Linked DNA regions of Thiohalobacter thiocyanaticus. Each later gene encodes a partner of the first gene's protein in a complex. Links are inferred from orthologs where the notes say so. Each region holds a gene or a part of one and is shown on either strand. Other genes may lie near its edges.

What was found.
Region 2: the proteins of accC (region 1) and accD are in contact, whole or in part, in a solved structure (PDB 8UXZ), measured with the Escherichia coli proteins. The link is inferred for Thiohalobacter thiocyanaticus from one-to-one orthologs.

The regions. Positions count from the first base shown.
Region 1 is NZ_AP018052.1:836,963-848,092, forward strand. Bases 3,667-6,553 are described here. They hold accC (acetyl-CoA carboxylase biotin carboxylase subunit), read left to right. Parts: upstream 3,667-4,383; coding sequence 4,384-5,724; downstream 5,725-6,553. Other genes in these bases: accB (acetyl-CoA carboxylase biotin carboxyl carrier protein), read left to right, coding at 3,667-3,878; CFK21_RS03910 (GxxExxY protein), read left to right, coding at 3,952-4,317; prmA (50S ribosomal protein L11 methyltransferase), read left to right, coding at 5,940-6,553. Also shown: CFK21_RS03890 (tetratricopeptide repeat-containing sulfotransferase family protein), read right to left, coding at 1-287; CFK21_RS15130 (hypothetical protein), read left to right, coding at 296-556; CFK21_RS03895 (choice-of-anchor D domain-containing protein), read left to right, coding at 664-2,817; aroQ (type II 3-dehydroquinate dehydratase), read left to right, coding at 2,940-3,392; more of accB, read left to right, coding at 3,411-3,666; more of prmA, read left to right, coding at 6,554-6,827; CFK21_RS03925 (zinc-ribbon and DUF3426 domain-containing protein), read left to right, coding at 6,936-7,748; tRNA dihydrouridine synthase DusB, read left to right, coding at 7,854-8,840; DNA-binding transcriptional regulator Fis, read left to right, coding at 8,837-9,100; purH (bifunctional phosphoribosylaminoimidazolecarboxamide formyltransferase/IMP cyclohydrolase), read left to right, coding at 9,353-10,915; purD (phosphoribosylamine--glycine ligase), read left to right, coding at 11,128-11,130. UniProt on the Escherichia coli protein: This protein is a component of the acetyl coenzyme A carboxylase complex; first, biotin carboxylase catalyzes the carboxylation of the carrier protein and then the transcarboxylase transfers the carboxyl group to form malonyl-CoA.
Region 2 is NZ_AP018052.1:1,629,646-1,640,644, forward strand. Bases 8,244-10,999 are described here. They hold accD (acetyl-CoA carboxylase, carboxyltransferase subunit beta), read left to right. Parts: upstream 8,244-9,069; coding sequence 9,070-9,930; downstream 9,931-10,999. Other genes in these bases: trpA (tryptophan synthase subunit alpha), read left to right, coding at 8,244-8,995; folC (bifunctional tetrahydrofolate synthase/dihydrofolate synthase), read left to right, coding at 10,108-10,999. Outside these bases: CFK21_RS07545 (aspartate-semialdehyde dehydrogenase), read left to right, coding at 1-186; CFK21_RS07550 (FimV/HubP family polar landmark protein), read left to right, coding at 312-2,813; CFK21_RS07555 (hypothetical protein), read left to right, coding at 3,002-3,214; CFK21_RS07560 (hypothetical protein), read right to left, coding at 3,328-3,720; CFK21_RS07565 (class I SAM-dependent methyltransferase), read right to left, coding at 3,726-4,487; CFK21_RS07570 (hypothetical protein), read left to right, coding at 4,596-5,306; tRNA pseudouridine(38-40) synthase TruA, read left to right, coding at 5,440-6,219; CFK21_RS07580 (phosphoribosylanthranilate isomerase), read left to right, coding at 6,332-6,958; trpB (tryptophan synthase subunit beta), read left to right, coding at 6,963-8,171; more of trpA, read left to right, coding at 8,168-8,243.

The DNA.
Region 1 (11,130 bases):
AGCAGCCCCAGGTTCCCCCTCGCAGGCCCGAACTTCGGAAACTGTGCGATGGTCCGACGCAGATATTGTTCAGCTTTTGCCGTATCTCCCATGCGTCCATATATAACACCCAGCATGTTCCAGATGTCCGGATCACCAGGAGTCTGACGTAAAAGCGTCTCGAAGGCGGCCTTCGCTTGCGTGAGCTGGCCCCTGTTGTAAGCCGTAACAGCATGATTTTTCAGATTTATGATTTCCTGCTGCATAATCTGGTCTGGTTTATAGTGGGCGCTGGTCGGTAATTGCATTCCGCCTTATGCAGGCAGCGGCTGAGGACCGGGATGGCCCCATTATTTTATCTTCTGGCGGCCCTTCCCGGGCGCATGTAGTTATGGAGGAATTATGTCATGGCTACCCGGAATTATCATGGCTCAATCTGTCCGGAATCTTAACCCGCATGAATAATAATGTCGGAAAAATATACAATACCGGCGCGATAGTCGATAAAAATATTAACAATAAATCAGTAAGATATCAGTCTGCCCCCTCGATTGTTGTCGAAAAAATTGGCATTTAAATGCATCAGTCTACTAGGCATGAGAACAAAACCTTTAATGAACAATATGTTGCAGCTGAGGCCTGAAACTTGCTTATCGGGTTTCCTGGGTCTTGCGGGAGATAACGATGAAACTCATAACCGGATTATCAAAATGTTCAGCGGTGTTGGCAGTATGGGGTCTGCTGGGACCTGTTTCTGCCACCACGATGGTGCGCATGGAAACGGTTATGGGGAACATCGATATTGAACTGTACGATGATGTGGCACCGAATACGGTGGCCAACTTCATTGATTATTCCACTGGGGGTTTATACGACAACAGTATCATTCATCGCAGCGAGCCTGGCTTTGTCATCCAGGGCGGTGGTTATATGCTCAACAGCGGGCAGGTGGAGCATATTCCCGAGAATGATCCTGTGGTGAACGAATTTTCCTTGTCCAATCTGCGTGGCACCATCGCCATGGCAAAGCTTCCCGGCGATCCAGACAGTGCGACAAGCGAATGGTTTTTCAATCTGGGGGATAATTCGGGGAACCTTGATACCCAGAACGGCGGGTTCACCGTTTTCGGTCGCGTGCTTGGGGATGGCATGCAGGTAGTCGACTCTATTGCCGCCTTGCCTCGAGTCAATGCGGGCGGTGTTTTCAGTGCTCTGCCGGTGCGCGATTATGCTGACGGACCGCTTGCCGACGAGAGTTACGTTTTCGTGAACCGGGTCGTTCTTCCACGTGTGGCCGTCTTGTCGTCGCTGATGGATTTTGGCGTTGTCGGTGTGGGGCAGACCGCGGAAGTTGAGGTGCGGATTCTGAATCAGGGTGGGTCTCCACTGTCTCTTGGCAATCTTGCGGGCACGGATCCGTTGGGGTCGCCTTTTGAAATCGTTTCCGGCGCTGACAACTGCTCAAACCAGGTTCTGGCTGCAGGTGAAGTTTGCGTGGTATTGGTGAGGTTTTCGCCGACGTCTCTGGGAGAATTCGGCGACAGCTTTGATGTTCCATCCGATGATAGTGAGACACCATATGTGCAGGTGCGTGGCGCAGGATCTCATCCGGCCAGCCTTTCGCCGTCTGACCAATTGCAGATGGGGTCTGTTGGAACGGGCGCTTCAGTAACGAAATCGGTCATTATAGAAAATGTCGGTGGCCAGTCCCTGACCCTGTATTCCATCCAGCTTACAGGCGCTGACCAGCAGGATTTCATGCTTGATTACGGGGCGGACTGTAATGTGCTTGCGTCCGGGGCCACCTGTGAGGTGGATGTTATATTTATGCCTCAATCCGACGGCAGCAAGACCGTTCAACTCGAAATAGAGACTGATTTTTCCGAGCAGTCCGGGGTAAGTCTGCAGATTACCGGTAGTGGCTCCGGGCCGAATCTCGGAGTTTCGAGTCGCAACCTGGATTTTGGTGACGTCCTGCTTACCTCTGTCGGTAGCCGGTCTTTGACCCTGATCAATGGCGGTGGGGCTGACCTGGTAATAAACAGTGTCACGATCGGCGGGGAGGATTCCCCCGCATTTCGCACGGTGTCAAATAACTGCTCGATTCTCGTCTCGCAGCAGCAGTGCAGTATTGGTATTGAATTTGATCCCCAGGAAGAGGGTATTCGTAATGCGCTTTTGGTCATCAACTCCAATGATCCTGATACGCCGGATGCCGAAGTTGCTCTGGTCGGAGTGGGGCGTGAGAGTTGGAATGAAGTAACGCTTGCGTCTGGTTCCGGTAATGTTGTGCTGCGTTCTCCGGAAGGCACGTCCCTTACAGGGGTGTCCATAATCGATGTGCCTTCGCCTGAGGAGGCGCCCGCTGATCTCTCTTTCGATTATGGGGTATATGAATTCAATCTGCAGTTGCCCTTGCCGGGAGGAGCTACGGCAGTGTCGCTGACCCTGCCCGAAGGAGTGGAGCCCAGCACCTATTATATGTATGGCGCCACGCCTGATAATGCTGTTCCGCATTGGTATGAATTTCTCTGGGATGGGCAAACCGGAACCGGCGCGGTTATCGAGGGGAATCTTGTTATGCTGTACTTGCGAGATGGCAAAAGAGGCGACTCGGACCTGCAGGCGAACGGGGTCATTGTCGATCCCGGCGCGCCGGGTTTTTCCCCGGCAGCTACCGGCTCCGAAGGCTCCGGCTCCGCTGCAGGTGGTGGCGGTGGCTGTGTTCTTGGCTCAAGCAGCCGTGGACCGGGAGACGCAGGGGGCTGGTTCCTTCTGATGGGGTTTGTGACCCTGCTGGGTGCATACCGACGGCTATCCAGATTGATCCAGGCCTGAGACGCATCCTGCGGGTGCGGCAATAAGATCGAGTAACCGGGTAAAAAGCAGCAGACTGGACATTTCCGCCATCCCCGGCATAATAGGCGTCACTTTCCGTCGAACCGGTCGGTTCTCCGCAGATGGGCGCAAAATTGCCGCAAGTTCTCGTCATAAATGGTCCCAACCTCAACCTGCTGGGCAGCCGCGAACCTGGCCACTACGGGGTTCGCAGCCTGGATGATATTTCGGCGGGGATAACGGCCCTGGCCGGCGAGTTGGGCACCGATGTCGACATTTTCCAGAGCAATGCCGAGCACGAGCTGGTCGGGCGGGTGCAGGCCGCGCGGGGGCAGGCCGATTTCATCATCATCAATCCCGCCGCCTTCACTCACACCAGCGTGGCGCTGCGCGACGCCCTGCTGGCGGTGAATATACCTTTTATAGAACTGCATCTCTCCAATGTGCATGCCCGGGAGGAATTCCGGGCGCATTCCTATTTCTCCGACATCGCGGTCGGGGTGATCAGCGGCCTGGGGCCGATCGGCTACGAACTGGCGCTGCGCGCCGCGCATGACTATTTGTCACGTAACTAACTGATTACGGTAAAGAATATGGATATCCGCAAGGTTAAGAAACTGATCGAGCTGCTGGAGGAGTCCGGCATCGCGGAGATCGAGATCCACGAGGGCGAGGAGTCGGTGCGCATCAGCCGCAACAGTTCCAGCGTCCAGACTGTGGTGCAGGCTGCCGCGCCCATGCCGGCCGCAGCCCCGGCCGCGCCGATGCCTGCTGCGGGCGCGCCGGCGGCTGAGCCGGCCGCGGAGGCCGCGCCGGCCATCCCGGCCGGGCACCAGGTCACCTCGCCCATGGTGGGCACCTTCTACCGCGCGCCCTCGCCGGGCGCCACGCCCTTCGTCGAGGTCGGTCAGCGGGTCAATGCCGGTGATACCCTGTGCATCATCGAGGCGATGAAGATGCTCAATCAGATCGAGGCCGACAAGGCCGGCACCGTGGTGGCCATCCTGGTCGAGAACGGCCAGCCGGTGGAGTTCGGCGAGCCGTTGTTCGTGATTGAGTGAATTCAGGATCAAGAGCGCCACGGAATACACGGAAAGCACGGAAAAATATTAATGTGTTCAGGGAGGAACGCATATGTTGGTGGAAAAAGGGCTGACTTACGGTATCCGTGGGTGTGTTTATGAGGTATACCGGCAGCTGGGTGCTGGATTTCTGGAAAAGGTATACGAAAAGGCGCTGCTCAGGGAACTTTGCCTGCAGGGGCTCAATGCTGAGGCGCAGGTGCCCTTGAGGGTCGAATACAAGGGCGAGGTTGTGGGTGAATATCTGGCCGATATTCTGGTTGAGTTCAAGGTGCTTGTTGAACTCAAGGCCCAAACAGAGCTGTCTAAAGTGCATGAGGCGCAATTGGTCAATTACCTGCGTGCCAGCAGCAAAAAGGTGGGATTGCTGGTGAATTTCACCCATCCCAGGGCCGAGATCAAGCGCATTATCATCTGAAATTGAATCATTCCGTGCCTTCCGTGTATTCCGTGGCGCTCTTAATTTTTATGAAATCGATAAACCATGCTGGATAAAGTTGTCATCGCAAACCGCGGCGAGATCGCGCTGCGTATCCTCCGCGCCTGCCGGGAACTGGATATCCGTACCGTGGCGGTGCATTCCACTGTCGACCGGGACCTCAAGCATGTGCGCCTGGCCGACGAGACGGTGTGCATCGGCGGGGCGCCCTCGACGGAGAGTTATCTCAACATCCCGGCCCTGATCAGTGCGGCCGAGGTCACCGATGCCGTGGCCATCCATCCCGGCTACGGCTTCCTGTCCGAGAATGCCGATTTTGCCGAGCAGGTCGAACGCAGCGGCTTCATCTTCATCGGCCCGCGCGCCGAGACCATCCGCACCATGGGCGACAAGGTCGCGGCCATCAAGGCGATGAAGGCCGCCGGCGTGCCGTGTGTGCCGGGCTCGGACGGGCCGCTGGGCGATGACCCCGACACCAACCTGCGGCTGGCGCGCGAGATCGGCTACCCGGTCATCATCAAGGCCGCCGGCGGCGGCGGCGGGCGCGGCATGCGGGTGGTGCATTCCGAGGCGGCGCTGCTCAACGCCATCACCCTGACCCAGACCGAGGCCGAGGCGGCCTTCGGCAATGCCATGGTCTACATGGAGAAGTTCCTGGAGCATCCGCGTCATGTGGAGTTCCAGGTGCTGGCCGACGGCGAGGGCAACGCCATCCACCTGGGCGAGCGCGACTGCTCCATGCAGCGCCGCCATCAGAAGGTGGTCGAGGAGGCGCCGGCGCCGGGCATCAGCCCCGAGCAGCGTGCCCAGATGGGCGAGCGCTGCGCCGAGGCCTGCCGCAAAATCAACTACCGCGGCGCGGGGACCTTCGAGTTCCTGTTCGAGAACGGCGAGTTCTTCTTCATCGAGATGAACACCCGGGTGCAGGTCGAGCACCCGGTCACCGAGATGATCACCGGCGTGGACATCGTCAAGGAGCAGCTGCGCATCGCCGCCGGCCAGGGCCTGTCCTATCGCCAGGACGACATCCACATCAGCGGCCATGCGGTGGAATGCCGCATCAACGCCGAGGACCCGCGCAGCTTCCTGCCCTCGCCGGGCACCATCCAGCAGTTCCATCCGCCCGGTGGCCCCGGCATCCGCTGGGATTCGCACATCTACAACGGTTACCGGGTGCCGCCCAACTACGATTCCATGATCGGCAAGCTGATCGCCCACGGCGAGACCCGCGAGGCTGCGCTGGCGCGCATGCGCGGGGCGCTGTCGGAACTGGTGGTCGACGGCATCAGGACCAACATCGAACTGCATCGCGACATCTGCAGCGACAGTGCCTTCATCCGCGGCGGTACCGATATCCACTACCTGGAGAAGAAACTGGGGTTGTGAAGATCAGGAGCGCCACGGAATACACGGAAGGCACGGAACTTATTGATTCTTGAAAGCCCAAACATTACCCACGTCATTCCCGCGCAGGCGGGAATCCATAAACCGCCGCGGCTGCTGGATCCCCGCCTGCGCGGGGATGACGATGTCTTTAGTCCTGTCGCCAATCTCATTTCCGTGCCTTCCGTGTATTCCGTGGCGCTCTTGATCAATTAAACATGCCCTGGATTCAACTCTCTCTCGAAGCCGGTGATCTCGACCTGGAGCAACTCTCCGACCTGCTGCTGGAGGCCGGCGCGGTCTCGGTGACCTTCCAGGATGCCGCCGACGAGCCGGTGCTGGAGCCGGCACCGGGGGCCACGCCCCTGTGGTCGCGAACCCGGGTGGTGGCGCTGTTCGAGGCCGGGGCCGAGCCGGCGCAGTTGATTGCCGGTCTGCGGGCGCCGCTGGGCGAGGCGGCAGAACGGATCGAGTCAGCGACCCTGGAGGATCGCGACTGGGTCCGGGCCTGGATGGATGAATTCCGGCCCATGCGCTTCGGCGAGCGGGTCTGGATCTGCCCCTCGCATCAGCCGCCGCCCGATCCGGACGCGGTCAATATTCTGCTCGACCCCGGACTGGCCTTCGGCACCGGCACCCATCCGACCACGGCCCTGTGTCTGGAATGGCTGGACCGGCACCCGCCGGCGGACCTGGAGGTGATCGACTACGGCTGCGGCTCGGGCGTGCTCGCCATTGCCGCGCTCAAGCTGGGCGCGCGTCATGTCTGGGCTGTGGACAACGATCCCCAGGCCCTGATTGCCACCCGCGACAATGCCGGGCGCAACGGCGTGGGCGAGGGCGTCGACACCTGTTTGCCGGAGGATGTGCCGGCGCTGCAGGCCGACCTGATGCTGGCCAATATCCTCGCCAACCCGCTGGTGGAACTGGCGCCGACCCTGGCCGGGCAGGTGCGCCCCGGCGGGATGATTGTCCTGTCCGGCATCCTGGCCGAACAGTCAGACATGGTCCGCGCGGCCTATGCCGCTGCCTTTGAGCACCTGGTGGTGGATCAGCAGGACGGCTGGGTTAGAATCAGCGGCAGACGCCGTGACCAGTACGCGTAGGATGGGTGGAGCGCAGCGCAACCCATCATGACCGCGTCGTTACCGGCGATGGGTTGCGGCGCTGCGCGCCTTCACCCATCCTACTTTCTCTCCAGGCCAGGGAACACAATGCTCACTCGCTGTCCCCATTGCCAGACCGTCTTTGCCCTGCGCGCCGGCCATCTCGCGGTCGCAAGCGGATGGGTTCGCTGCCCGGAGTGCGGCAGGGGCTTCAATGCCCTGGAGTCCCTGTTCGACAGCTGGGAGGATGCGCTGGCGCCAGCCGAGCGCCGCCATGAGGTGTTGGTACTATGCAACATCCGCCCCCTGACGGCGGGCTGGGGGGTGTTCGCCCCCCGGGTGGAGGCGTCCACGGCGGCCGGCGCGACGGAGGAACCGCGGCAGCGCCCCGACACGGTCGAGATCCCGGCCGTGCTGCTGGAGGACTTCCAGGCGCCGCGCCCGCGCACCGGGCTGCGCCTGCTGCAGGGGCTGTTCCTGCTGCTGTTGCTGCTCACCCTGCTCGGTCAGGGTGTCTACCTGCAGCGTGAGCGGCTCTACACCCTGTCCGAATGGCAGCCCTGGCTGGAGCGTTTCTGTGCCTATACCGGCTGTGAACTGCCGCTGCGGCGGGCGCCGGACCAGTGGGCGATCCAGCAGCGTCAGATACAGGCGCATCCGCACCGCGAAGGCGCCCTCGAGGTGGAACTGGACCTGGTCAACCAGGCCGACTTCACCCAGGCCTGGCCGCGGGTCGGTATCTTCTTCACCGACCTGACCGGCCGGCGCCAGGCCGGGCGCTGGTTCGGTCCTGAAGACTATCTGTCACCGGCTTCGTCCACCGTCATTCCGGGGGTGCCGGCCGGCGAGCGGTTGCAGCTGCGGCTCACCCTGGCCGACCCCGGCACCGAACTGGTTTCCTATCAGTTTGATTTTCGTTGAGGCCGCCCCGCTGGCCTGAATGAATCCGACCGGCGTGCTTCCCCCTCTCCGGGCGAGCGGGTATCATGTGCCGTCCGGTCGAGCCCATGACCTCCCAGAACAATGATGCACATCGGACCCTACCAACTCAGAAACCGTCTGGTACTCGCGCCCATGGCGGGCGTGACGGATCGTCCCTTCCGGCAGTTGTGCAAGCAGCTGGGCGCGGGGCTGGCCGTGTCCGAGATGGTGTCGTCCAATTCGCTGCTGTGGGGCAGTGAGAAGACCCGCCGCCGCGCCAATCACGACGGCGAGGTCGAGCCCAGGACGGTGCAGATCGCCGGGGCCGACCCAGAGATGATGGCCGAGGCCGCGCGGCACAATGTCGACCACGGCGCCCAGATCATCGACATCAACATGGGCTGTCCGGCCAAGAAGGTGTGCAATGTCATGGCCGGCTCGGCCCTGCTGCAGTACGAGGACCTGGTCCAGCGCATCCTCGAGGCCGTGGTCGGGGCGGTGGAGGTGCCGGTCACGCTCAAGATCCGCACCGGCTGGGACACGGCCCACCGCAACGGCGTGCGCATCGCGCAGATTGCCGAGCAGGCCGGCATCCGCGCCCTGGCCGTGCACGGCCGCACCCGCGCCTGCGCCTACAAGGGCGAGGCCGAATACGACACCATCCGCGACATCAAGCAGGCTGTGAGTATCCCCGTGATCGCCAACGGCGACATCCGCGATCCGCTCAAGGCCCGGCAGGTGCTGGAGTATACCGGCGTCGATGCCGTCATGATCGGCCGCGCGGCCCAGGGCCGGCCCTGGATCTTCCGCGAGATCGAGCATTATCTGGCCACCGGCGAGCTGCTGCCGGAGCCGGACGTGGACGAGATCCGCGACATCATGATCGGACATCTGCACAACCTGTACGATTTCTATGGCGAGCACACCGGGGTACGGATCGCCCGCAAGCACATCTCCTGGTACAGCAAGGGACAGCCCGGCGGCGCGGCCTTCCGCGATCAGGTCAATCGCGTGGAGACCGTCGCCGAGCAGCTGGCAATGACGGAACGCTTCTTCGAGCAACTGACGCAGCGCGAGGTCAAGGCGGCATGAACGCAGATAAAAAGAAGAACAGCAAGCAACGCGGCCCCCTGCGTGGTTCGGTCAAGGAATGCCTGGAACTGTATTTCAAGGATCTGGACGGCCACGATCCCAGCGATGTCTATCAGATGGTGATCAACGAGGTCGAGCCCGTCATGCTGGAGACCGTGATGCAGTACGCCGGCGGCAACCAGACCCACGCTGCCGAGATCCTCGGCATCAATCGCAGCACCCTGCGCAAGAAGCTGCGGCAGTATGAGATCGAGATTTAGATCAAGATCAAGATCAAGAGCGCCACGGAATACACGGAAAACACGGACAAATAAAAAAATGCCCCCGTCATTGCGAGCACCCAGAGGGCATAAACGCAGCGCGGCAATCTCGTAATGTAGCACCAGCCAGTAAGAGATTGCCACGGCGCTATGCGCCTCGCAATGACGGAGTGGATTGACAGTTGTTGTGAAATTTTCCGTGCTTTCCGTGTATTCCGTGGCGCTCTTTGAGTTGTTAAACAAAGGACATCCATGAACAAGATCCAGCGCGCGCTCATCAGCGTCTCCGACAAGACCGGCATCGTCGACTTCGCCCGCGCCCTGCATGAGCAGGGCGTGGAGATCCTTTCCACCGGCGGCACCGCCCGCATGCTGGCCGAGGCCGGTCTGCCGGTGGTGGAGGTGTCCGACTACACCGGCTTCCCCGAAATGATGGACGGGCGCGTGAAGACCCTGCATCCGAAGATCCACGGCGGCATCCTCGGCCGCCGCGGCACCGATGACGCCGTGATGCAGGAGCACGCCATCCCGCCCATCGACCTGGTGGCGGTCAATCTCTATCCCTTCGAGCGCACCGTGGCCGATCCGGACTGCGACCTGCCCACGGCGATCGAGAACATCGACATCGGCGGCCCGACCCTGCTGCGGGCCGCGGCCAAGAACCACGCCAGCGTGACCGTGGTGGTCGACAACGCCGACTTCCCACGTATCCTCGAGGAGATGGCGGCCAACCAGGGCGCGGTCACGGACGCCACCCGCTATGACCTGGCGGTCAGGACCTTCGAGCATACGGCCTGCTATGATGGCGCCATCGCCAACTACCTGGGCGGGCGCAACCTGCCCGGTGCCGAGCCTGATTTCCCGCGCACCTTCAGTGCCCAGTACCGCAAGGTCCAGTCGATGCGCTACGGCGAGAACCCGCATCAGGGCGCGGCCTTCTATGTCGAGCCCGACGTGAACGAGGCCTCGGTGGCCACCGCCCGCCAGCTGCAGGGCAAGGAACTGTCCTACAACAACATCGCCGATACCGATGCCGCACTGGAATGCGTCAAGGGCCTCACCGCCGCGCCGGCCTGTGTCATCGTCAAGCATGCCAATCCCTGCGGGGTGGCCTATGGTGCCAACCTGCAGGAGGCCTACGACCGGGCCTTTCAGACCGATCCCGAATCCGCCTTCGGCGGCATCATCGCCTTCAATCAGACGCTGGATGCCGCCACCGCCGCGGCCATCGTCGAGCGCCAGTTCGTCGAGGTGATCATCGCGCCGGAGATCGCCGAGGACGCCCTGCCGGCCCTGGCCGCCAAGAAGAACGTCCGGGTGCTGGCCTGTGGCCAGTGGCCGGAACAGCCTGCCGTACGGCTGGACTTCAAGCGCGTGACCGGCGGCCTGCTGGTGCAGCAGGCCGACCTGGCGCTGGTCAACGAGACCCGGGTGGTCACCGACACGGCCCCGAGCGAGGCGCAGATGCGCGACCTGCTGTTCGCCTGGCAGGTGGCCAAGTTCGTCAAGTCCAATGCCATCGTCTATGCCCGCGAACAGATGACCATCGGGGTCGGCGCCGGCCAGATGAGCCGGGTCAACAGCGCCCGCATCGCCGGCATCAAGGCCGAACAGGCCGGGTTGCAGGTGCCGGGCTCGGTGATGGCCTCGGATGCCTTCTTCCCCTTCCGCGATGGCATCGACCAGGCCGCGGCGGCCGGGATAGCCGCGGTGATCCAGCCCGGCGGCTCCATGCGCGACGAGGAGGTCATCGCCGCCGCCAACGAGCACGGCATGGCGATGGTGTTCACCGGCATGCGGCATTTCCGGCATTGATATATTTAAGAGCGCCACGGAATACACGGACCGCCTGGACAACAGGAATAAATAGTACGTAGGTCGGGTTAGCGCAGCGTAACCCGACAGGGCTGGCAGATTGTGTCGGGTTACGCCCTGACGGGCTAACCCGACCTACATATGTTGGGGCAATTTTTATTTGTCCGTGTTTTCCGTGTATTCCGTGGCGCTCTTGATCTGAGGAGCAATCTATG
Region 2 (10,999 bases), 800 kb from region 1 along the record:
GACGGCGGTTATCCCACCGCGGTCACTGAAGGGGCCAATCACGACCCGGTCTATGTCGGGCGTATCCGTGAGGATATCTCGCATCCGCGCGGTTTAGATTTGTGGGTGGTCGCCGATAATGTGCGCAAGGGTGCCGCCCTGAACAGCATCCAGATCGCGGAGTTGTTGGTCAGAGACCACCTCTAGGCTATAGTGGGGCGGACTCAAGAAATTCCGAGAAAGAACGACTAGTTGCAGGATATTTCTCCACAAACACCAAAACGACGGGATCCAGCACAGGACGGGTCCTCGGGCACATGAGAGGAAGCAAAATGGTTAGGAAAACGGCCTTAGTCACGGCCATGCTGGGCGCCTTCGCCAGTCATGCCTACGCCCTGGGACTGGGTGAAATCAAGCTAAACTCCGCCCTGCATCAGCCTCTGGACGCCGAGATCACCCTGTTGTCGGCCACGCCGGAGGAGGTCGATCAACTCAAGGTCCGGCTGGCTTCGCCCGAGGCCTATGCACAGGCCGGGGTCGAACGCATCTACCTGCACACCCGGCTGAAGTTCGCTGTCACCACCCGGCCCGACGGCACCGCCGTGATCAAGGTCACCAGTCAGGAGCCGGTGCGCGAGCCCTACCTCGATTTCATGGTGCAGGCCAGTTGGGCCAGCGGACAGCTGGTGCGCGAGTACACCATGCTGATCGATCCGCCCGCACTTATGCCCGCCGAGGCCCCGGCGCCGGCAGCCACCGCGCCGACCACTGCCCGCCAGGCCGTCCCGGCGCCGGCGCCTTCCCGGCCTGCCGACTCAGGCCGCCGGGAAGCGATCTTCACCGGTTCCGAGTACGGACCGGTGCAGCGCAACGACACTTTGTGGAACATCGCCGAGAAGGTACGTCCCGATGCCGGGGTGAGCATGCAGCAGACCATGCTCGGCCTGGTGCGTGCCAACCCGGAGGCTTTCCAGCACGGCAACGTCAACAGTCTCAAGGCCGGACATGTTCTGCGCGTACCGTCGCGGGAGGAGTTTACCTCCATCAGCCAGGCCGAGGCCCGGACCGAGGTCAGCCGGCATCACCGGCTGTGGCGCGAGGGTCGCAGTGACGAGACAGCCGCCGCACCGGCCGTCGGCAAGGTCGAGCGCGAGGCACCGGCCGCGGAAACAGCGGAGCCGGCGGTGTCCGCCGACGAGGCCGGCCCGGCCGCGACCGCAGGCGCTGATGCCCAACTCAAGCTGGTCACTCCCGATGCAGCCGATGCCGCCGCCGCTGCCGACGGTGCCGGGGGCGAGGCAGGCGCGGGCACCGAAGTGGAGCAGGTGCGTACGGAACTGGCACTGGCCGTGGAGGAACTCGAAGCTCAGCGTCAGCAGAACCAGGACCTCAATGAGCGGCTGGCCGACCTGGAGCAGCAGATCGCCCAATTGCATCGTCTGGTCCAGCTCAGTGATGACGAACTGGCCCGGATGCAGGGCTCGCTGGCCGGCGAAGAGGCAGTTGCCGCTGACGCGGGAGAGGAATCCCCCGTGCCTGCGCAGGAACAGATGACGGATGAAACCGCGGCTGCCGCGGCGCCGGATGAACTGGTCGCCGGGACCGAGCCGGTGGAACCCGCGCCGGCTGACGCGGCACCGGAGGCCCAGGCCGAACCCGCGCCGCCCGCCCTGCAGGAGGATATCCGCCAGCCCGCCCCGGCCCCGGCCGAAGAAGGCCTGCTCAGCCGTTTCCTGACCAATCCTCTGTGGCAGGCCGGCGCCGGTGCCGTTGCCCTGCTGCTGTTGATCCTGGCCTGGCTCGGGGCACGCAAGCGCCGCATGGCCACAACCGAGTTCAAGGAAAGCATTCTGGCCGAGCCCGGGGATAAGGGCGGCGCGGGAAGTGCATCCGCGGCGACTGCCGTCGGTGCCGCTGCCGGCGGAGCCGAGGCGGCGGCGGCCGAGCCGCAGGAAGAGGCGCCGGCGCCGGCGGCCTCCGGGGGGCCGCAGTCTGACTCCTCGCTGTTCACGGATTTTTCCGTCAGCGATATGGGTACCCTGCAGAACGAGGCCGAGGCCGATCCCATCGCCGAGGCGGACGTCTACCTTGCCTACGGCCGCTACCAGCAGGCCGAGGAACTGATCCGGGGTGCGCTGGACAACGATCCCGACAACGCCGACTACCGGCTCAAGCTGCTGGAAGTCTTCCATGCCGCCCGGAACCAGAGTGCCTTCGATACCGAGGCCGAGGCCTTGCTGGCCCGGTTGGAGAACCAGGAGGATCCCGCCTGGCAGCGGGTGGTGGAGATGGGACGCGAACTCAACCCCGGCAACAGCCTGTATCTGGCAGGCGGCGGTGCGGTCGAGGCGCCCGCGCCAGCCGAGCCGGAACTGACCGACCTCGGTGGTATGGACACGAGCGATACCGGCCTGGACGAAGCCGGGACGGCCACTGCCGAATCCGAGGCGGGAGCCGAGGAGGACAACTCGCTCGATTTCGATCTGGGCGAGTTGGAGAGCTTCGCTCCCGGAGACAGGGCTGAAACGGAAGGAGTCGAACCTGCCGAGGAGAAGGTGCCGGGTCTGGCCGACGATGACGAAAACATGCTTGAGTTCGATCTCAGCGAGACTGACGAGGCGGCCGCGCCGGTCGGTGAAGCCGAGGAGGAAGTCGAAGTCGGCGAGGGTGAACTGCAGGCCGGCGATGAGGTCTCCACCAAGCTCGACCTTGCCCGTGCCTATATCGAGATGGGCGATCCGGAAGGTGCACGCAGCATCCTGGAAGAAGTTATGGAAGAGGGCAACCAGGCCCAGAAGTCCGAGGCGGAGACACTGATGAAGGAAGTCGTCTGACGCCGACGGCGGGTCACTGTAGATAGCAAAGCCCGGCACCCGCCGGGCTTTGTTCTTTTCCAGCCTCTGCAGCCGGACTGCACCGGCGGCGGAGCGGAAATTGTGATGCCGCCCCTTGCATTCCCCGGCAACAGCTACGAAACTCTGCGCGCTTCACCCCATAAATGAATAAACAAGGAGAGTCACCCATGAACAGTAAGAATATGCTCAGCGTGCTGATGATCGCCCTCGGCCTGAGCCTGGCCGGCTGCGGCGAGAGCCAGGGTCCGGCGGAACAGGCCGGTGAGAAGATCGACGAGTCCATGGAAGCCACCACTGAAAAGCTCAAGGAAGCCGGCGAGGAAATGGGCGATGCCATGGAAGAGGCCGGCGACAAGGTGGAAGAAGCCACCGAAAACTGACGGGCTTTGTTTGCCGATTTCCAAACCCGGCCCCGGCCGGGTTTTTCATGCCGGGATCAGTGGCTGTCGGCTTTGGCTGGCGTGCATCCCGATGCCGCGTATGACCTGACAACCTATGAGAATGTATCGAGTGCGGCCTGCATGTCTTTTTCCTCCACCGGCAATGTCAGCACCGCATGCAGCGTAAACAGTTCGGCCAGCCGCGGTACATACTGCGCCTCCGGCTTTTCCACCAGTACGATCACTTTCGCCTCCGGAGCATATTTCTGCAGGCTGTACAGAAAGACATCCAGGTTGCAGACATTGACGCCTGCGTAGTTGTTGCCGTAGCCGTAGAAGAACTCCGCCACGACCCAGTCGGGCGGGTTCTTCTTCAGTTCGTTGATCGCCTTGCGCTGGGAATTGAGCTTTATCTGCGCGATCCCGAGACGGCGATACAGCTGCGAGAAGTCCGGGTGCGCCGGCGACTCGATAATGGAATAGAGGACTTCTCTGCCGGCGGTCATCGGTCTCAGGGCCTGCGACGCAGGACCCAGATCTCCAGCAGCGACCACTCCTCACCGGGGTAGTTCTCCTGCTCCAGCGGCGACATGCGGCGGTGGCGGGTGGCCATGCTGCCGACGAACTCCAGGCGCTCCAGCAACAGGCGCTTGGTCTCGTCCGCCTTGTCCAGGCTGAAGGGATTGAGGAAGTTGACCAGCATGTAGCCCTCACGCGGAGCGCGGGCGAAGGCGTCGATCAGCGCCTTGATGACATCGGTTTCGAGATAGACCAGCGAGGCGGTGGAGATCACCACGTCGGCGTTTTCCATCGCCGCATCCACCGCCTGTTTCGCCTCGGCGGAAGGGGCGTTGAGATCGGCGACCACGGTGTCGTCGAACAGGCCGCAACTCTGGCCGTAGGCCATGGCGTTGCCGGAGATGTCGATGCCGGTGGTATGGGCCGGGAAGCGGCGCTCGGCCTCGATCCTCCGGCAGGCGTCGGTGTCACGCCAGTTGTGGCGGATGGCCTCGTAGTCCATGCCGTAGACGGTGGCCATGGTGGTGTTGCCGAAGCAGGCGCACAGGTCGACATAGCGCACCGTCTCGCCGCGGCCGGCCTTTTCCTGCACCCAGGGCAGGATCAGACGGTCGAACATCCGGCGGTTGAAGTCGTCCGAGATATAGTCCAGCGCATCCAGAATGCGCTCCTTGAAGGGAACGGGGGTCTCGGCAACGTAGATATCGTCAAAATGCTGTTTCTTCTCGTCGGTCTTGATCTTCGACTGGCTCATGCTTCGTCTCAGTTGCTTCGGAATAGCGTGATCTTCCCGATCCTGCGGCTGGAAATCAACCTGGGGGAATAATGGCCCAGGGAGGGTCGGTGCGGGTAGAATTCCTTCATGTCCATCGCCTCCCCGTCCCCTGCCATCCGTATTCTGTCGTTGCTGGCATTCGCTGCCGGGCTGGCGCATGCCCGCGGGCCGGCGCTGCTGCTGGGTCTGGCCGGCCTGGCGGCGTTCGTGCTGCTGTCCTGGCCGGCGCGCGGTTCGCTGCGCATCCCCGGGGCCGGACAGGCGCTGCGACGGCTGCGCTGGCTGCTGCTCGCACTGGTGTTCGTCTACGGCTGGCTCACACCGGGTGAGGCGCTGATCCCGGTACTGGGGACCTTGTCGCCGAGTTGGCAGGGACTGGCCGCAGGTGGGGTGCGGGCGGTGATTCTGCTGGGGATGGTGCTGGCGGTCTATCTGCTGCTCACCACGACGCCGCGGGAACAGCTGTTGACCGGGCTGGCCTGGCTCACCCGGCCGCTGCAGCGCCTCGGGCTGGATGCCCGCCGGCTGAATGTGCGCATCGTGCTCACCCTGCAGCGGGTGCCGCAGGCGCAGGAGCTGATCCGGACATGGCAGGCGGAACTGCCGCCTCTGCGCCAGTGGCGTGCCTTCGCCGCGGCGCTGCCGGGTCTGTGGCAGCGGGTGCTGAAGGCGGCGGAAAATGACCCGCCGGTGGCGCTGGAGATCCCGGTGCAGGCGCGCCCGGCCTGGTGGGAATGGGCCTGGCCGGCCGGGATCGCGCTGGTCATGCTCATGCCCTGGTGGGTCGGAGTGGAATGAATGGCATGAGCGCCCTCAAGCCTCTGGTTGCATTTTCCCGCCCCGGTTCGCAGACAGCGCCACAGGGACTTCTCTGTGTCTCTGCGCCTTTGCGTTCTCCGCGTTCCCGTCGCTGCCGTGGAGAGAAACCCTGATGCGCATCGCCCTGGGCATCGAATACGACGGCAGCGCCTTCAACGGCTGGCAGCGCCAGAGCCACGCCCCCAGCGTACAGGCCGCGCTGGAACAGGCCCTGTCGAAGGTGGCGGATCATCCGGTGAGCGTGGTCTGTGCCGGGCGTACCGACACCGGTGTGCATGCCACTGCCCAGGTCGTGCACTTCGATACCCATGCCGGGCGCAGTATGCGCTCCTGGCTGCTGGGCGGTAATTCCAATCTGCCGCCGGAGGTCGCGATCACCTGGGTGCGGCCGATCAGCGAGGATTTCCACGCCCGGTTCAGGGCCACGGCACGCCAGTACCGCTACCTCATCCTCAACCGCGGTCATCGCCCGGCCCTGCTGCGTAAGCGGGTGTGCTGGGAGCATCGTCCATTGGATGTCGAGGCCATGCAGGCCGCCGCCCGTCCGCTGCTGGGCGAGCACGATTTCTCCGCCTTCCGGGCCCTGGCCTGCCAGGCCAGACACCCGGTGCGTACCCTGCACCGGCTGGAGTTGCAGCGCCGGGGCGACCTGATCCTGCTCGACATCGAGGCCAATGCCTTCCTGCACCATATGGTGCGCAACATCGCCGGCAGCCTGATTGCGGTGGGTCGGGGCGAGCAGCCGGTGGACTGGCTGGCCGGACTGCTGGCCGGCCGCGACCGCTCGCGCAGCGGCATCACGGCGCCGGCCGGTGGGTTGTATTTCGTCAAGGTGGCATATCCATCGGAGTTCGCTCTGCCCGGGGAGGCGGTGCTGCCGGACATAGGCTGATCCGACCCACATCTGAATGCTTTCGTGCCTGCGGGCTGCAAAAAGCTGCAATTCCCCTGCAGTTGTGACAGGATTGCGGGTTTCACCCCAGCGAGAATCCGGTAGCCTGTGCATGCGCGTGCGCGTTAAAATCTGCGGTATCACCCGGTCCGACGACGGTGTGGCCGCTGCGGCCGCCGGCGCCGATGCCATCGGGCTGGTGTTCTATGAGCGCAGCCCGCGCGCGGTTGACATCGAGCAGGCCCGGGCTGTCATCGCGGCGCTGCCGCCATTCGTGTGCAAGGTGGGGTTGTTCGTGGATGCCGCTGCCGAGACGGTGCGTGCACACCTCGAGGCACTGCCGCTGGACCTGCTGCAGTTCCACGGCGACGAAACGCCGGAGTTCTGTGATGGCCTGGGGCATCCCTACATCAAGGCCCTGCGCATGCACCCGGAGATGGATGTGGCTGCGGCGATGCAGGCCTGGCGCGGGGCCGCCGGCATTCTGCTGGATGCCTGGCACCCGGCCGTGCCGGGCGGCAGCGGCGAGCGCTTCGACTGGGCCCGCATTCCGCCCGAGCGGCCGCGACCGCTGATCCTGGCCGGGGGGCTGGATGCCGGCAATGTGGAGCAGGCCGTGCGCAGCACCCGTCCCTATGCCGTGGATGTCAGCAGCGGCGTGGAGCAGGACAAGGGGATCAAAGATCCGGCGAAGATCGCCGCCTTCATCCAAGGAGTCAACCGTGTCAACACCGACTGAGGCCATGGCGCCGCTGCACTTCACCGACCTGCCCGATGCCAACGGGCACTTCGGGCCCTATGGCGGGCGCTTCGTTGCCGAGACCCTGATGGAGCCCATCGAGGAGTTGCGCCAGGCCTACGAAACGCTGAAGAGCGATCCCGATTTCCAGGCCGAACTGGACCGCGACCTGCATTACTATGTCGGCCGGCCCTCGCCGCTGTATCACGCCGAGCGCTGGAGCCGGCACCTGGGCGGGGCGCAGATCTACCTCAAGCGCGAGGATCTCAACCACACCGGCGCGCACAAGATCAACAACACCGTCGGCCAGGCCCTGCTGGCCCGCCACATGGGCAAGACCCGCATCATCGGCGAGACCGGCGCCGGCCAGCACGGCGTGGCCACCGCCACCGTCGCCGCGCGGCTGGGCATGGAATGCGTCATCTACATGGGCGCCGAGGACATGAAGCGCCAGTCCAGCAACGTCTACCGCATGCGCCTGCTGGGTGCCGAGGTGGTGGGCGTGGAATCCGGCTCGAAGACCCTCAAGGATGCACTCAACGAGGCCATGCGCGACTGGGTCACCAATGTCGACAACACCTTCTATATCATCGGCACCGTCGCCGGGCCGCATCCCTATCCGGCCATGGTGCGCGACTTCCAGGCCGTGATCGGCCGTGAGGCGCGCCAACAGATCCAGGCGCAGGCCGGCCGGCTGCCGGATGCCCTGATCGCCTGCGTCGGCGGCGGCTCCAACGCCATCGGGCTGTTCCATCCCTTCCTCGATGACAGGGACGTGGCCCTGTACGGGGTCGAGGGCGGCGGCGACGGCTTAGACTCCGGTCGCCATGCCGCGCCCCTGTGCGCCGGCCGTCCGGGCGTGCTGCACGGCAACCGCACCTACCTGATGGAAGACAACGACGGCCTGATCACCGAAACCCATTCCATCTCCGCCGGCCTGGACTACCCCGGTGTGGGCCCCGAGCATGCCTGGCTCAAGGACAGCGGCCGTGCCCGTTATGTGGCCGTCACCGACAGCGAGGCGCTGCAGGGCTTCCACGATCTGACCCGCATGGAAGGCATCATCCCGGCGCTGGAATCCAGTCATGCCCTGGCCTATGCCACCAAGCTGGCGCCGACCATGGCGCAGGACCAGATCATCATCGTCAATCTGTCCGGGCGCGGTGACAAGGACATACACACCGTCGCGGCGCACGAGGGGATCGAGGTATGAGCCGCATCGAGGGCCGCTTCGAGGCGTTGCGCCAGACCGGCAGGAAGGCGCTGATCCCCTATATCACCGCCGGTGACCCCGACCCCGACAGCACCGTGCCGTTGATGCATGCCATGGTCGAGGCCGGCGCCGACATCATCGAACTGGGCGTCCCCTTTTCCGACCCCATGGCCGACGGGCCGGTCATTCAGGCCGCCTGCGAGCGGGCGTTGAAGCATCATGTGAGCCTGCGCCGGGTACTGGAAATGGTGGCCGGGTTCCGCCGTGACAACGACGAGACCCCGGTGCTGCTGATGGGCTATCTCAATCCCATCGAGGCCATGGGCTACGCCGGCTTCGCCGCCGCCGCGCAGCAGGCGGGGGTGGACGGGGTGCTGACCGTGGATCTGCCGCCGGAGGAGGCGGGGGAACTGGCCGGCGAACTCAAGGGCCATGGCATCGATCCCATCTTCCTGCTCTCGCCCACCACCACCGATGCGCGCGTGGCGCGCATCGCCGAGCAGGCCAGCGGTTTTCTGTACTATGTCTCGTTCAAGGGCGTGACCGGTGCCACCCGGCTGGACGTGGACGCGGTGGCCGAGAAGGTCGGCCATCTCAAATCCATCGCAGCGCTGCCCATCGGGGTGGGTTTCGGCATCCGCGATGCCGAATCGGCCGCACGGGTGAGTCGGGCCGCGGATGCCGTAATCGTCGGCAGTGCGCTGGTGCGCCACATCGCCGAGGCGAGCGGGCATCCCGAGGTCATCAGGGAGAAGGTGGCCGAAGAACTGCGCGCCATGCGCGCTGCCATGGACGCTACGCAGCCGGCTGCTGCCGTCTCGTGAAGCCGGGGATTGCGTGACCCCGCCGGTCCCGGGCGCCGTCCGCACCTCTGACAACTGGATATCGAGAGTTATACATGAGCTGGTTCGAGAAACTGATGCCCACGCGCATCCGCACCGAAGGCGGTAACAAGCGTACCGTGCCGGAAGGGCTGTGGACCAAGTGTGACGCCTGCAGTTCGGTGATCTACCGTGCCGAGCTGGAGCGCAACCTGGAGGTCTGCCCCAAGTGCGGCCATCACATGCGCATCCGTGCCCGCCGCCGGCTGCAGACCTTCCTGGACGAGGCCGGGCGCGAGGAGTTGTTTGCCGGCATCGAACCCGTCGATATCCTGAAATTCCGTGACAGCAAGAAGTACCGCGATCGGCTCAACCAGGCGCAGAAATCCACTGGTGAGTCCGATGCGCTGATCGTCATGCAGGGTCAGGTGCAGGGGCTGCCGTTGGTCGCCAGCGCCTTCGACTTCGCCTTCATGGGCGGTTCCATGGGTTCGGTGGTGGGCGAGCGCTTCGTGCGCGCCGTGAACCACTGCCTGGACAACGAACTGCCGCTGGTGTGCTTCTCCGCCAGCGGCGGCGCCCGCATGCAGGAGGCACTGTTCTCACTGATGCAGATGGCCAAGACCAGTGCCGCGCTGGGACGCATGCGGCAGGCCGGACTGCCCTTCATCTCGGTGCTGACCGACCCGACCATGGGCGGCGTGTCCGCCAGCCTGGCCATGCTGGGCGACGTGCACATTGCCGAACCCAATGCGCTGATCGGCTTCGCCGGCCCGCGCGTGATCGAGCAGACCGTGCGCGAGACCCTGCCGGAAGGCTTTCAGCGCAGCGAATTCCTGCTGGAGCATGGGGCGATCGACATGATCGTTGACCGGCGCGAGATGCGCGACAGGGTCGCCCGGTTACTGGCCATCTTTATGCATCGCAGTGCATCCTAGAATCTCCTGCATCAGCCGCTTCCACCCCTGAATGAAAGTCTTACGTCATTGCGAGGCGCGTAGCGACGTGGCAATCCCGCAACGGATGAGGCGGTGTTACGAGATTGCCGCGCTGCGCTCAAGCCAGCCCCCAGAGCTCCATTACGGGTACCCCACCCTCCGGGGCCAGGCACCGCAGTGACGCGCTTCGACTCCCTCGCCGACTGGCTGCGCTGGCAGGAGACCCTGCACCCCCGCGAGATCGAACTCGGACTCGACCGGGTGCGCGCCGTGGCCGATCGCCTGGACCTGCTGCAACCGGCATGTCCGGTGGTTACCGTGGGCGGGACCAACGGCAAGGGCTCGACGCTGGCATATCTCGAGGCCATCTACAGTCACGCCGGTTATCGCACCGGGCTCTATACCTCGCCTCACCTGATCCGCTACAACGAACGTATCCGCATTGAACAATGCGAGGCCGCGGATGCCGACATCATGGCCGCGTTCGCGGCCGTCGATGCGGCGCGTGGCGACATCAGCCTGACCTATTTCGAGTTCGGCACCCTGGCCGCGCTGTGGCTGTTCGCGCGGGCACAGGTCGATGTCACGCTGCTGGAAGTCGGCCTCGGCGGGCGCCTGGATGCGGTCAATATCCTGGACGCCGATGTCGCTGTCGTCACCTCCATCGGTCTGGATCACATGGACTGGCTGGGCGAGACACGCGACCTGATCGCACGCGAGAAGGCCGGCATTTTCCGCGTTGGCCGTCCTGCGATCTGCGGCGACCCCGACCCGCCAGCCGATCTGGCCGCGGCCGCGGCCGAGCGTGGTGCTCACTGGTATGCCCTGGACCGGGCCTTCGGCAGCCGCCGCTCCCGCGACGGTTACTGGGATTGGTGGTCGCTGCAGTGCACCTGGCAGGAACTGCCGCTGCCGGCGCTGGGCGGGGGCGTGCAGCTGCACAATGCCGCTGCCGCGCTCATGGCCGTGGAATGCCTGCAGTCGCGACTGCCGGTAGCGCGTGCGGCCATTGCCGGGGGGCTGGCTACGGCCGTACTGGCCGGCCGCTGCCAGCACCTGACGCAGGACG